3 regions of the Micromonospora chalcea genome follow, and region 1 is predicted to be linked to each of the others. Evidence: riboswitches for the same ligand, from Rfam matches in the RefSeq annotation. Region 1 holds a riboswitch; each other region holds the start of a gene.
The links. Region 1 has a riboswitch for cyclic di-AMP ahead of PVK74_RS23930 (coiled-coil domain-containing protein). Riboswitches for the same ligand answer to the same signal wherever they lie in the genome.
Positions count from the first base shown of each region.

Region 2: linked by a shared signal. The riboswitch ahead of PVK74_RS13790 (coiled-coil domain-containing protein) and the one ahead of PVK74_RS23930 (coiled-coil domain-containing protein) in region 1 are both predicted to bind cyclic di-AMP.
Region 3: linked by a shared signal. The riboswitch ahead of PVK74_RS21570 (C40 family peptidase) and the one ahead of PVK74_RS23930 (coiled-coil domain-containing protein) in region 1 are both predicted to bind cyclic di-AMP.

Region 1 covers NZ_CP118233.1:5,312,087-5,315,349, forward strand. Annotated here, with positions in the region: gene PVK74_RS23920 (helix-turn-helix transcriptional regulator) at 1-43, opposite strand, end outside; gene PVK74_RS23925 (carbonic anhydrase) at 203-862, shown strand; gene PVK74_RS23930 (coiled-coil domain-containing protein) at 924-1,949, opposite strand; cyclic di-AMP (ydaO/yuaA leader) riboswitch at 1,954-2,084, opposite strand; gene PVK74_RS23935 (YibE/F family protein) at 2,239-3,263, opposite strand, start outside.
Region 2 covers NZ_CP118233.1:3,214,599-3,217,861, reverse strand. Annotated here, with positions in the region: gene PVK74_RS13795 (SRPBCC family protein) at 1-395, shown strand, start outside; gene PVK74_RS13790 (coiled-coil domain-containing protein) at 392-1,465, opposite strand; cyclic di-AMP (ydaO/yuaA leader) riboswitch at 1,470-1,601, opposite strand; gene PVK74_RS13785 (cation diffusion facilitator family transporter) at 1,745-2,659, opposite strand; gene PVK74_RS13780 (HelD family protein) at 2,754-3,263, opposite strand, start outside.
Region 3 covers NZ_CP118233.1:4,850,383-4,853,645, forward strand. Annotated here, with positions in the region: gene PVK74_RS21565 (N-acetylmuramoyl-L-alanine amidase) at 1-849, opposite strand, end outside; cyclic di-AMP (ydaO/yuaA leader) riboswitch at 1,088-1,225, shown strand; gene PVK74_RS21570 (C40 family peptidase) at 1,239-2,270, shown strand; gene dcd (dCTP deaminase) at 2,335-2,913, opposite strand; gene PVK74_RS21580 (pyridoxamine 5'-phosphate oxidase family protein) at 2,992-3,263, shown strand, end outside.

The DNA.
Region 1 (3,263 bases):
GGCGGCTCCCGTCCTCACCTGGTGTCGTCGCCATGGTGGCCATGCTATGGCCATCGACGCTGCCGACCCGAATCGGACGCGGGCCGGCACGGGAAAGTATGAAATGCGTATCACGAATCTTGACGTGCCCCTGACGCCGTGTGACCGTGAAGTCGCGAGGCCGTCCGGCCTGGTCGTTCCGCAGGTAGACGAGGTGAGGCAGATGACGCCGAGAAGCCCGGAGCAGGCGCTCGCCGAGCTGCGTGCCGGCAACCACCGGTTCGTCACCGGTGTGCCGCAGCATCCGAATCAGGACGCCGGGCACCGGGCGGCGGTGGCCGACGGCCAGCACCCCTTCGCGGTGATCGTCGGCTGCTCCGACTCGCGGCTCGCCGCGGAGATCATCTTCGATCGGGGTCTCGGTGACCTCTTCGTGGTGCGTACCGCCGGGCACACCGCCGGGCCCGAGGTGCTCGGCAGCGTCGAGTACGCGGTCACCGTGCTGGGCACGCCGCTCGTGGTGGTGCTCGGGCACGACTCCTGCGGCGCGGTCCAGGCCGCCCGGGAGGGGGTCCGGACCGGCGCCGCTCCGGCCGGGCACCTGGGAGCGGTGGTGGACGCGGTCTCGCCCAGCCTGCTGCGCGCCGCCCGGCAGGGCATCGACGACCTCGACGGCATCATCGACGTCCACATCGCGCAGACCGTGGAGACGCTGCTGGCCCGGTCCTCCGTGCTGGCCGAGCGGGTCGCGGCGGGCCGGTGCACGGTGGCGGGGATGTCGTACCGGCTCTCCGGCGGCGAGGTGCGGACAGTGGCGCAGGTCCCGGCGTCACTGCCCGCTCCCTCGTCGCCGGCGGACGCGGACGCGGCGCTGGCCGGCTGACCGGAGCGCCGGACGACGAAGGGGCCGCCCACGGGGGCGGCCCCTTCTTGCTGCGTCCAGGTCAGAGCATCGACATGTGGACGTGGTCGGTGTGGTTCGACGGCCCGCTGTACGACCTCCAGCCGGTGGCCGGGAACCAGATCTGCCGGTTCCAGATCACGTAGTAGATGCCCAGCCGGTCGGCGTTGCGGATGAGGAAGGCGGCCACGTCGTTGCCGTACTTGCGGGTGTCGTTGTTGTGCCAGGGTGAGAAGCCGCTGTTCTGCAGCGACCAGTCGCACGCCTTGCCCTTGGGGTGCTCCCATGGCCCGCCCGGCCGGTAACAGCCCACGAAGCGCGTGTAGCCGGCGCGCCGGACCTCCTTGTAGGCGTGCAGCGTCCGCGGCGTGATGCAGCCCGAGGTGGTCGGGTCGTTCTCGCTGCACGACTCGGCCTTCCAGCCGCCGTCGGCGGTGCGGCCGGGGCCGATCTTGGCGACCGGTGAGGTGGCGTCGACCAGGCCGCCGGTGAAGCCGAGGCCGCCGACGAGCTTGAGGGCGCGTTCGGCCTGCACCTTCTCGCGCTCCATCGCGTTCTTCTGCTTCTCCTGCTCGCGCACCTCGGCGTCGAGCGCGATCTTGGCCGTCTCGGCGCGGTTCTTGACCGCGTTGATGGCGGCCAGGCGCTGCGCGTTGAGGAGGTTCAGCTCGTCCAGGGCGTTGACGCGGCGGACGAACGAGTCGGGCGAGTTGCTCTCCAGCAGCATCGCCATCGCGCCCATCCGGCCGGTCCGGTAGGACTGGGCGGCGAGCTGGTTGACCTGCGGGCTGAGCGCCTCGAGTTCGGCCTGTGCCGCCTGTACCTCGGCGGCCAGCCGCCGCTGGCGGTCCTGCGACTTGGCCAGCTTCGCCTTCGCCTGGAGGAAGTTCCGGTTGGCGCTGTCGATCGCCTCGGTGATGAGCGGTGGTTCGCCGTCCTCCTCGTGCCCGGACGGCTTCGGGGCCGCCGCGGCGGGGGCCGCCGTCGCCGAGTTCGGCCCGGCCAGCACTGCCAGCGAGGCCAGCACGGCCACCAGGGGTGTCAGCCAGCGGCGCAGGGGTGGCGTCACAGTGTTCCCTTCCGTCGGCCGCCGACCGGGTTAGCTGACGGGTTCGGGACGGAAGTGGCCCCTACCGCTCGCGCGGATTCACCCCATGTACCTGGTTCCCCGGCTCGCCCGCAGGCGATTGGGCGGCGGCACCGCTGGCGCCGGTGCGCGCCTTCGGCGGTGACCGGCAGCGAGGTTACCCGACAGCACTCCTGCGGATCTACGTCCGGAAGCCGACCAATAGCGAGATTTCGCCGTGGCGCACCGTGACCAGCGTCGCGTTTGAAATCGATGGTCACCGTGCGGAGTGTCACCATGTCGCCTCCGTACTCTTTCCGCCGCCGAGCGCCTCCAGCGCGTCGTCGCGTCCGGCCGGCGGACGGGGCGGCGGGGGCACGGGCGACGCCGGCTCCGGACCGGGCGCGCGCCGTCCGGCGGTGGTCACGATCGCGGCCAGTGCGGTCGTCAGCGGTACGGCGGCGATCAGGCCGAGCGTGGCCACCGCGCTGCGGACGATCTCCTGGGCGAGGAACTCGCTGGTGAGGATCTGGCTCACCGGGCGGGAGTCGGCGACCAGCAGGAGCAGCAGTGGCAGCGACGCGCCCGCGTACGCCAGCACGATGGTGTTGACGGTGGACGCGATGTGGGCCCGGCCGACGCGGGTCGCCGCCCGGTAGAGCTGCCGCCGGGACAGCCCCGGGTTGGCGTGCGCGAGTTCGGTGACGGTGGCCGCCTGGGTGACGGTGACGTCGTCCAGCACGCCCAGCGAGCCGATGATGATGCCCGCCAGCAGCAGTCCGTGCAGGTCCACGTCGCCCTGGAACATGGACAGCGTGGTGGCGTCCTCGCTGCCGAAGCCGGTCAGGTGGGTGGCGGACGTGGCGAGCAGGCCGAGCACGCCGGTGATCACCAGGCTGCCGAGCGTGCCGAGCACCGCCACCGACGTCTGCGCGGTGATCCCGTGCGTCAGGTAGAGCACCACGAACATGATCAACGCGGCGCCCACGATCGCCACCAGCAGCGGCGGCTGGCCGCCACCGATGCCGGGCAGCACGAAGCCGAGCAGGATGGCGAAGCTGGCCGCCAGGCCGCCGAGCGCGGCGAGCCCGCGCCAGCGGCCGAACGCCACGATCGCGGCGGCGAAGAGCACCAGCAGCCAGATCAGCGGTGTGCCGCGCTGGTGCTCGGCGATGTTGTAGGACTTCACCGAAGGATCGGCCGGGTCGATCAGCTCGACCAGGACGATCTTGTCGCCGACCTCGACCCGGGGCGCGCCCGGTCCGGCCGGGAGCGGCGTCTCGACCTGCCGTCCCGCGTCCGGGCCCTGCTCGGCGG
Region 2 (3,263 bases), 2.1 Mb from region 1:
GTCGCCAGGGCGAGCTGCATCCGCTGATCGTCCGGGTCCGGCAGCTGCCGGCCCGGCCGGGCGCGCTGGCCAGCTACGCGATCACCGACCGGCTGCAACTGGGCCCGCTGCACTTCCCGGTCACGTACCAGGCGGACGTGCTGGTCGCGAGCGAGGACGAGGTGGTCACTGTCGCCCGGCAGCAGCCGGCGACGACGGTGCGCAACCACACCCGGCTACGCGACGAGCCCGACGGCACCGTGCGCATCGACGTGGAGATCACGCTCACCGCGCCGGCGCCGCTGTTCGGGTACGCGTTCCGCCAGGCCCGGGCGGCTCACCTGAGCCTGGCGGCCCGTCTCGGCGCGACGCTGGAGGGCCGGCCCGATCCGGCCGGCCCCCCGGGAGCGCGCTAGTACACCGACAGGTGCACGTGGTTGGTGTGGTCGCTGGACGGGTCTCCGTTGCCGCCGCTGTACGACTTCCACCCGCTGCTGGGCAGCCAGATCTGCTTGAACCAGATCACGTAGAGCACGGCGAGCGGGTCGGCGTTGCGCACGAAGTACGCGGCCAGGTTGTTGCCGTACGTCCGGTCACCGCCGCTGGCCACGCCGCCGAAGCCGTTCTTCTGGGCGGCGAAGTCGCAGGCCCGCCCCTTCGGGTGCTCGCCCGAGCCGCTGGGCCGGTGGCACGAGACGTACCTGGTGAAACCGGCCGCCTTGGCCTGCTGCAGCGCGTGCAGCGTCCGCGGGGTGATGCAGCCGTTGGCCGGGGTCGGGTCGTTGACGCTGCACGACTCCGACGGCCACGAGCCGTCCGAGTTGCGTGGTGCGGGCTTCGCGTTCTTGTTTGAGGTGCCCTGGACGCTGCCGCCGCTGCTGTTGTTGCGGGCGGAACGTTCGTTCGCCACTTCGAGCGCGCGCTCGGCCTGCTCCTTGCGCTTGCCCATCACCTCGACCTGCTTGCGTTGCTCGCGGATCTCGGTGTCGAGCGCGGCCCGGGTGCGGGTGGCCTCGTCCCGGGTGGTGATCAGCTCGCGCACCGTGCGGTCCTCGTGCGCGGCGACCTGTTCCAGCGTGGCGGCCCGGTCCATGAAGCCCGCCGGGCTGCTGCTGTCGAGCAGCGCGGCGGCGGTGCCGAGCCGCCCGGCGCGGTACGCCACCCCGGCGATCTCACCGACCTTGGCGTCACGTACGGCCAGCTCGGCGCCGACCTTCGCGAGCTGGTCGTTGAGCTGCTTCTGGCGGTTCACCGACCGGTTCAGCGCGGCCTTTGCCTCCAGCCAGCCCTTGCTGGCCGCGTCGAGTTGGGCGCGCAGCTCGGGCGTGCCGCCCTCGTCGTCGCCGGGCGCGGCGGCGAGCAGGCCGGTCCGGGGCGCCGCCGAGGCGGGGGAGGCCGGAACGGTCGCGACGCCGACAGTCAGCGTCGCGACGAGCAGGGCCGCCAACCGGGCGGCCGTCCGTCGTACAGGTGCCACTGGGGGCATTCACATGTCCTTCCGTCAACCGCCGACCGGGTTAGCTGACGGGTTCGGGACGGAAGATCCCTACCGCTGACGCGGATGCACCCCACGTACGTGGTTCCCCGGCTCGCCCCTTCGGGCGATTAGGCGACGGCCACCCCACCTGCGCCGGTGACGCCGGTGGCTGCGGCCGCGACCGAGCCTACCGGCGCGGCCCGGGCGTGGCTCCGTTGCGCAGTGCCGCATGGTGGGGCAAAACCGACATAAGTGTACAGCAGTCACGGTGATTTAAGTCTGCCCTAATCACCACTCGGTCTTTCCGCACACTCCGGCTGACGCTCCGGGCTCGACCTGCAACGTGGCGTGATCGATGGAGAAGTCCTCGTGCAGCGCCGTCCGCGCGGCGGCCAGCACCCCGGCCGGGTCCACGCCCGGGTCGGTGGTCAGGTGCGCCGAGGCCACCTCCATGCCCGAGGTGAGCGTCCAGACGTGCAGGTCGTGCACCTCGGCCACGCCGGGGACCGCGGCCAGCCGGTCGTGCACGGCGGTCACCTGGAGGTGCTCCGGCGCCGCCTGCACCAGGATGCGCACCGCGGCCCGGCCGAGCCGCCAGGTGCGCGGCAGGATGAACAGGCCGATCCCGACGGCGACCAGTGGGTCCGCCCACCACCAGTCGGTCACCGCGATGACCAGCGCCGCGGCGATCACGCCGAGCGAGCCGAGCAGGTCGCCGAGCACCTCCAGGTACGCGCCGCGCAGGTTGATGCTCTCCTTCGCCCCGGCGCGCAGCAGCGCGAAGGCGACGATGTTGGCGAGCAGGCCGAGCACCGCCACCACGAGCATCGGGCCGGCCAGCACCTCCGGCGGCTCGCCGAAGCGGCGTACCGCCTCGATCAGGACGTAGACCGCGACGGCGCCGAGCAGCACGGCGTTGGCGAGGGCGGCGAGCACCTCCAGCCGGTAGAGGCCGAACGTGCGCTGCGGGTCGGTGCCGGCGCGCCGGGTGGCGGTGATCGCCGCGAGGGCCATGCCGATGCCGAGCACGTCGGTGAACATGTGCCCGGCGTCGGAGAGCAGGGCGAGCGAGCCGGTGGTGAAGGCGGCCACCGCCTCGACCACCATCAGGACGGCGAGCAGCGCGAACGCGGCCCAGAGCCGGCCTGCGTGGCGGTGTGCCGCGTTGGCCACCGCGCTGCTGTGGTCATGACCTGCGCCCACGCCAACACCCTCCCTGCCGCGTACCGGCCGGGCCCAATGTATGCTCACATCGCTATGTATGCAAGTGAACTGTGGGTGGCGCGGGCGTGGCCCCTCACCCCACCGGGTCGAGCGTGGTGAGGCGCTGGGTCGCCCGGGACAGCGCCACGTAGAGCGTGCGCACGCCCGAGCCCGGATCGGCCCGGATCTCGCTCGGCGCCACCAGCACCACGCCGTCGTACTCCATGCCCTTGGCCTGGAGGCTGGTCACCACCTGGAGCCGGCCCGCGCCGAGCGCGCCCAGCCAGCCGGCCACCTCGTCCCGGCGCGGCACCGGCGTGATCACGCCGACGGTGCCCTCCACCTGGCCGAGCAGCGCCTCGGCCGCCTCGACGGTGGCCGCCGGCAGCTCGGCGGCGGGCACCGTGCGTTCCACCGGCGGAACGCCTGTGGACCGGACCGCGTCGGGCAGCGGCAGATCCGGGTAGAGCCGGCGGATCTCCGCCGCCGCCACCGCGAAGATCTCCGCCGAGTTGCGGTAGTTGGTGGTCAGCTCGTAGCGGTGCCGCTTGCGCCGGCCCAGCGCCTGGTCCCGGGCCCGGTCCAGCTCCTGCGGGTCGCCGGT
Region 3 (3,263 bases), 460 kb from region 1:
GCCCGGGTCGTCGCTGAGCTGCTCGTAGGGCGCGGGAATCCACTCGCAGGCCAGCCGGACCGGGCACTCCAGCCCGTCCGGCCGCTGCGCGGTGCGCAGGCCGAGGCGGGCCAGCCGGGAGCGGTCCGGCTTCGCGGCGGTGGCGGCGAGCGTGACCCGCTGGCCGTCGTCGGTGGTCCGGGTGGCGCCCTGGCCGAGCTGGTCGTACACCTCGTCGGCGAAGGCCGCCGCCGCGTCGGCGGTGTCCGCGCCGGAGTAGCGGGCCACCGCGGCGTACCAGGCCGCCGGGTCGGTGCCGGCGCCGACCGGCCCGCCCAGAGCCTTCTGGTACGACGACAGCAGCGCCGCGCCGCCGCGGATGTTCGCGGCCGGGTCGGTGCGCAGCGTCCCCGCGTCCAGCCCGGTGAGCGCGGCGGCCGCGTCGAGCGTCTGGAGCGAGGCGCTCGGCAGCGGCGTCTCCCGCGTCGGCGCGGCGGCGGTGGCCGGGTCGAGCTTCAGCGGCCGGGAGTCGTCGCCGCGCGGGTCCTCGTCCTCGTCGACGTGGGCGCTGCCCGGCGTGGCGAGGATGTGCGCGGCGTCGGTCAGGTGCATCGGGCCGTAGCCGCCGCTGGTGCTGGGCTGACCCGGGTGGGTGTCCCAGCGGGACTCCAGATAGGAGACACCGAGCAGCACGTTCTGGGGCACGCCGTACTCGGCCGCGGCGGCGGCGTATTGTTGTTGCCGGTCGCTCGCGGGCGCGGACGTGTCCGGCGCGGCGGTAACCGGGCCGGTGGTCGCCAGCGCGGTGGCCGTGGCCACGGCGGCGGCGAGCAGTATCCGTCTGCCCGACGGCGGGGCGGAGAGATGCATCGAACCTCCTGGACAGGGATGGGGGTCACTGCGTTTCCACCCTCACTCCGCACACCCGCGACGGTCAATACCTTTCCAGTAAGTAATCAGTCGTGAAAGAAAATTTCACCTCCGTGCGCAGTGTGGCGCTGGATCGCGTACGGAGTGTCACGGCGCTGGAAGTTGCGGATCGATAACGGTGGTCCCTACTCTGGTGAATCGTCGGCCGCACGTCTCACCGTCCAACCCGGTCGGTGACGGTCCGACACCGCCGAGTCGCCTCCGGGCGAGCCGGGGAACCAGGTACCTGGGGTGAATCCGCAGCGCTGCTGCGGTAGGGCGGCTCCCTTCCCGCCCGAATCCGTCAGCTAACCCGGTAGGCGGTACGGAAGAAGGAGTACGGACGCCCGGTGGCACTCCATGCCCCGCGGCCGTCGTCGAACCGGTCGGTCGACCGGTCCAGCGCCGCGCCGCGTTCCCGCTGGTCCCGCTTCACCACCGCCCTCGCCGCACTGGTCGGCACCGCCGTCGTACTGACCGGCGGCGCCACTGCGGCACACGCCGAACCCTCGGTCGCCGAGATCGAGGCCCAGATCGACCGCGACTGGAACAAGCTCGAACCGGTCATCGAGCAGGTCAACGACGTACGCGAGCAGCTCGCCGCGCGGCGCAGGCAGGCCGACGCGCTCGGCCGCCAGATCGCACCCCTCCAGGCGCGGGTGGACGCCGCGCTCGGTCAGGTCGGCGGCCTCGCCGCCGACGCCTACAAGGCCGACAACCTCTCCACGGTCAACGCGCTGCTCGGCAGCCGCTCACCCGGTGACCTGGTCGACGGCCTGGAGCTGCTCGACCGCTTCGCGCACCGCCAGCACGAGCAGGTGCGCTCGGTCGCCGCGCTGCGCGACGAGCTGGCGGCGAAGAAGAAGCCGCTGGACGAGATGATCGCCGGCCTGGCGCGCACCGAGGCCCAGCTCGCGGCGAAGAAGAAGCAGATCGACGCCGAGATCGCCAAGCTGGAGAAGCTGCGGCTCAAGGTGTACGGCAAGGGCGGCGGCGGCCCGCTGCGCCCGGCGCCCTGCCCGGCCGGCTATCCCGGCGGCCCGGCCGGTGCGGCGGTGAAGTTCGCCTGCGCCCAGATCGGCAAGATCTACGTCTGGGGCGCCGCCGGCCCGGACCACTTCGACTGCTCGGGCCTCACCATGGCGGCCTGGGCCAAGGGCGGCGTCTCGCTGCCGCACAGCGCACGCCAGCAGCACGGCGTGACGAAGCGCATCAGCCGGGCCGAGCTGCGCGCCGGCGATCTCGTCTTCTACTACAGCGACCTGCACCACGTGGCGATGTACGTGGGCGACGGCTGGGTGGTGCACGCCTCCCAGTCCGGCAAGCCCATCACGATGAAGCGGGTCGACGACGGCGACATCAACAGCTACGGCCGCGTGTAAGGAAGGGCCCCCTCTTAACGCCTCCGGTAGAGGAGGGGGCCCTTCTTAACAACTGCGGGCGGCGTCAGCGCGTCGGCCAGGTGCGCCAGCTCTGCCAGGACCGGCTCGGCGTCGGGCCGCGCTGCCCCTGGTAACGCGAGCCGTAGACGGCCGAGCCGTACGGGTGCTCGGCCGGCGAGGAGAGCCGGAAGATGCAGAGCTGGCCGATCTTCATGCCGGGCCAGAGCGTGATCGGCAGGTTCGCCACGTTCGACAGCTCCAGCGTGACGTGACCGGAGAAGCCGGGGTCGATGAAGCCGGCTGTCGAGTGGGTCAGCAGCCCCAGCCGCCCCAGGCTCGACTTGCCCTCGAGCCGGCCCGCGAGCTGGTCGCCCAGCGAGATCACCTCAAGCGTGGAGGCGAGCACGAACTCGCCCGGGTGCAGCACGAACGGCTGGCCCTCGGGCACCTCCACCATCGAGGTGAGGTCGTCCTGCTGGACCGACGGGTCGATGTGTGTGTAGAGGTGGTTGTTGAAGACCCGGAACAGCCGGTCCAGGCGTACGTCGATGCTCGACGGCTGCACCAGCGTGGGCTCGAAGGGCTCCAGCGCGAGCGTGCCGGCCTTGATCTCGGAGATCAGGTCGCGGTCGGAGAGCAGCATCGGAACACCATAGCGACCGGTATGGGTGACCTGCGTGTCGCACTACTTCTTCGTACACGTGTTCGATAGGATGTCCGCATGGCTTCCTGGTCCGAATTCGCCGCCGACGAGCCCCGCCTCGCCGGCGAGATCCGCCTCCTGATGCAGCAGTACGGGCCGGGCTTCGGCTACCTCGCCACGGTCCGCGCCGACGGCGGCCCCCGCGTCCACCCGGTCTCCCCGGTGTTCACCGACGACGGCCTATGGTGCTTCGTCATCGACTCGCCGAAGCGCCGTGACCTCGAACGCGACGGCCGCTACGCGCTGCACTCGTTCCCGCCCGAGGAGAGCGACGACGAGGCGTACATCGC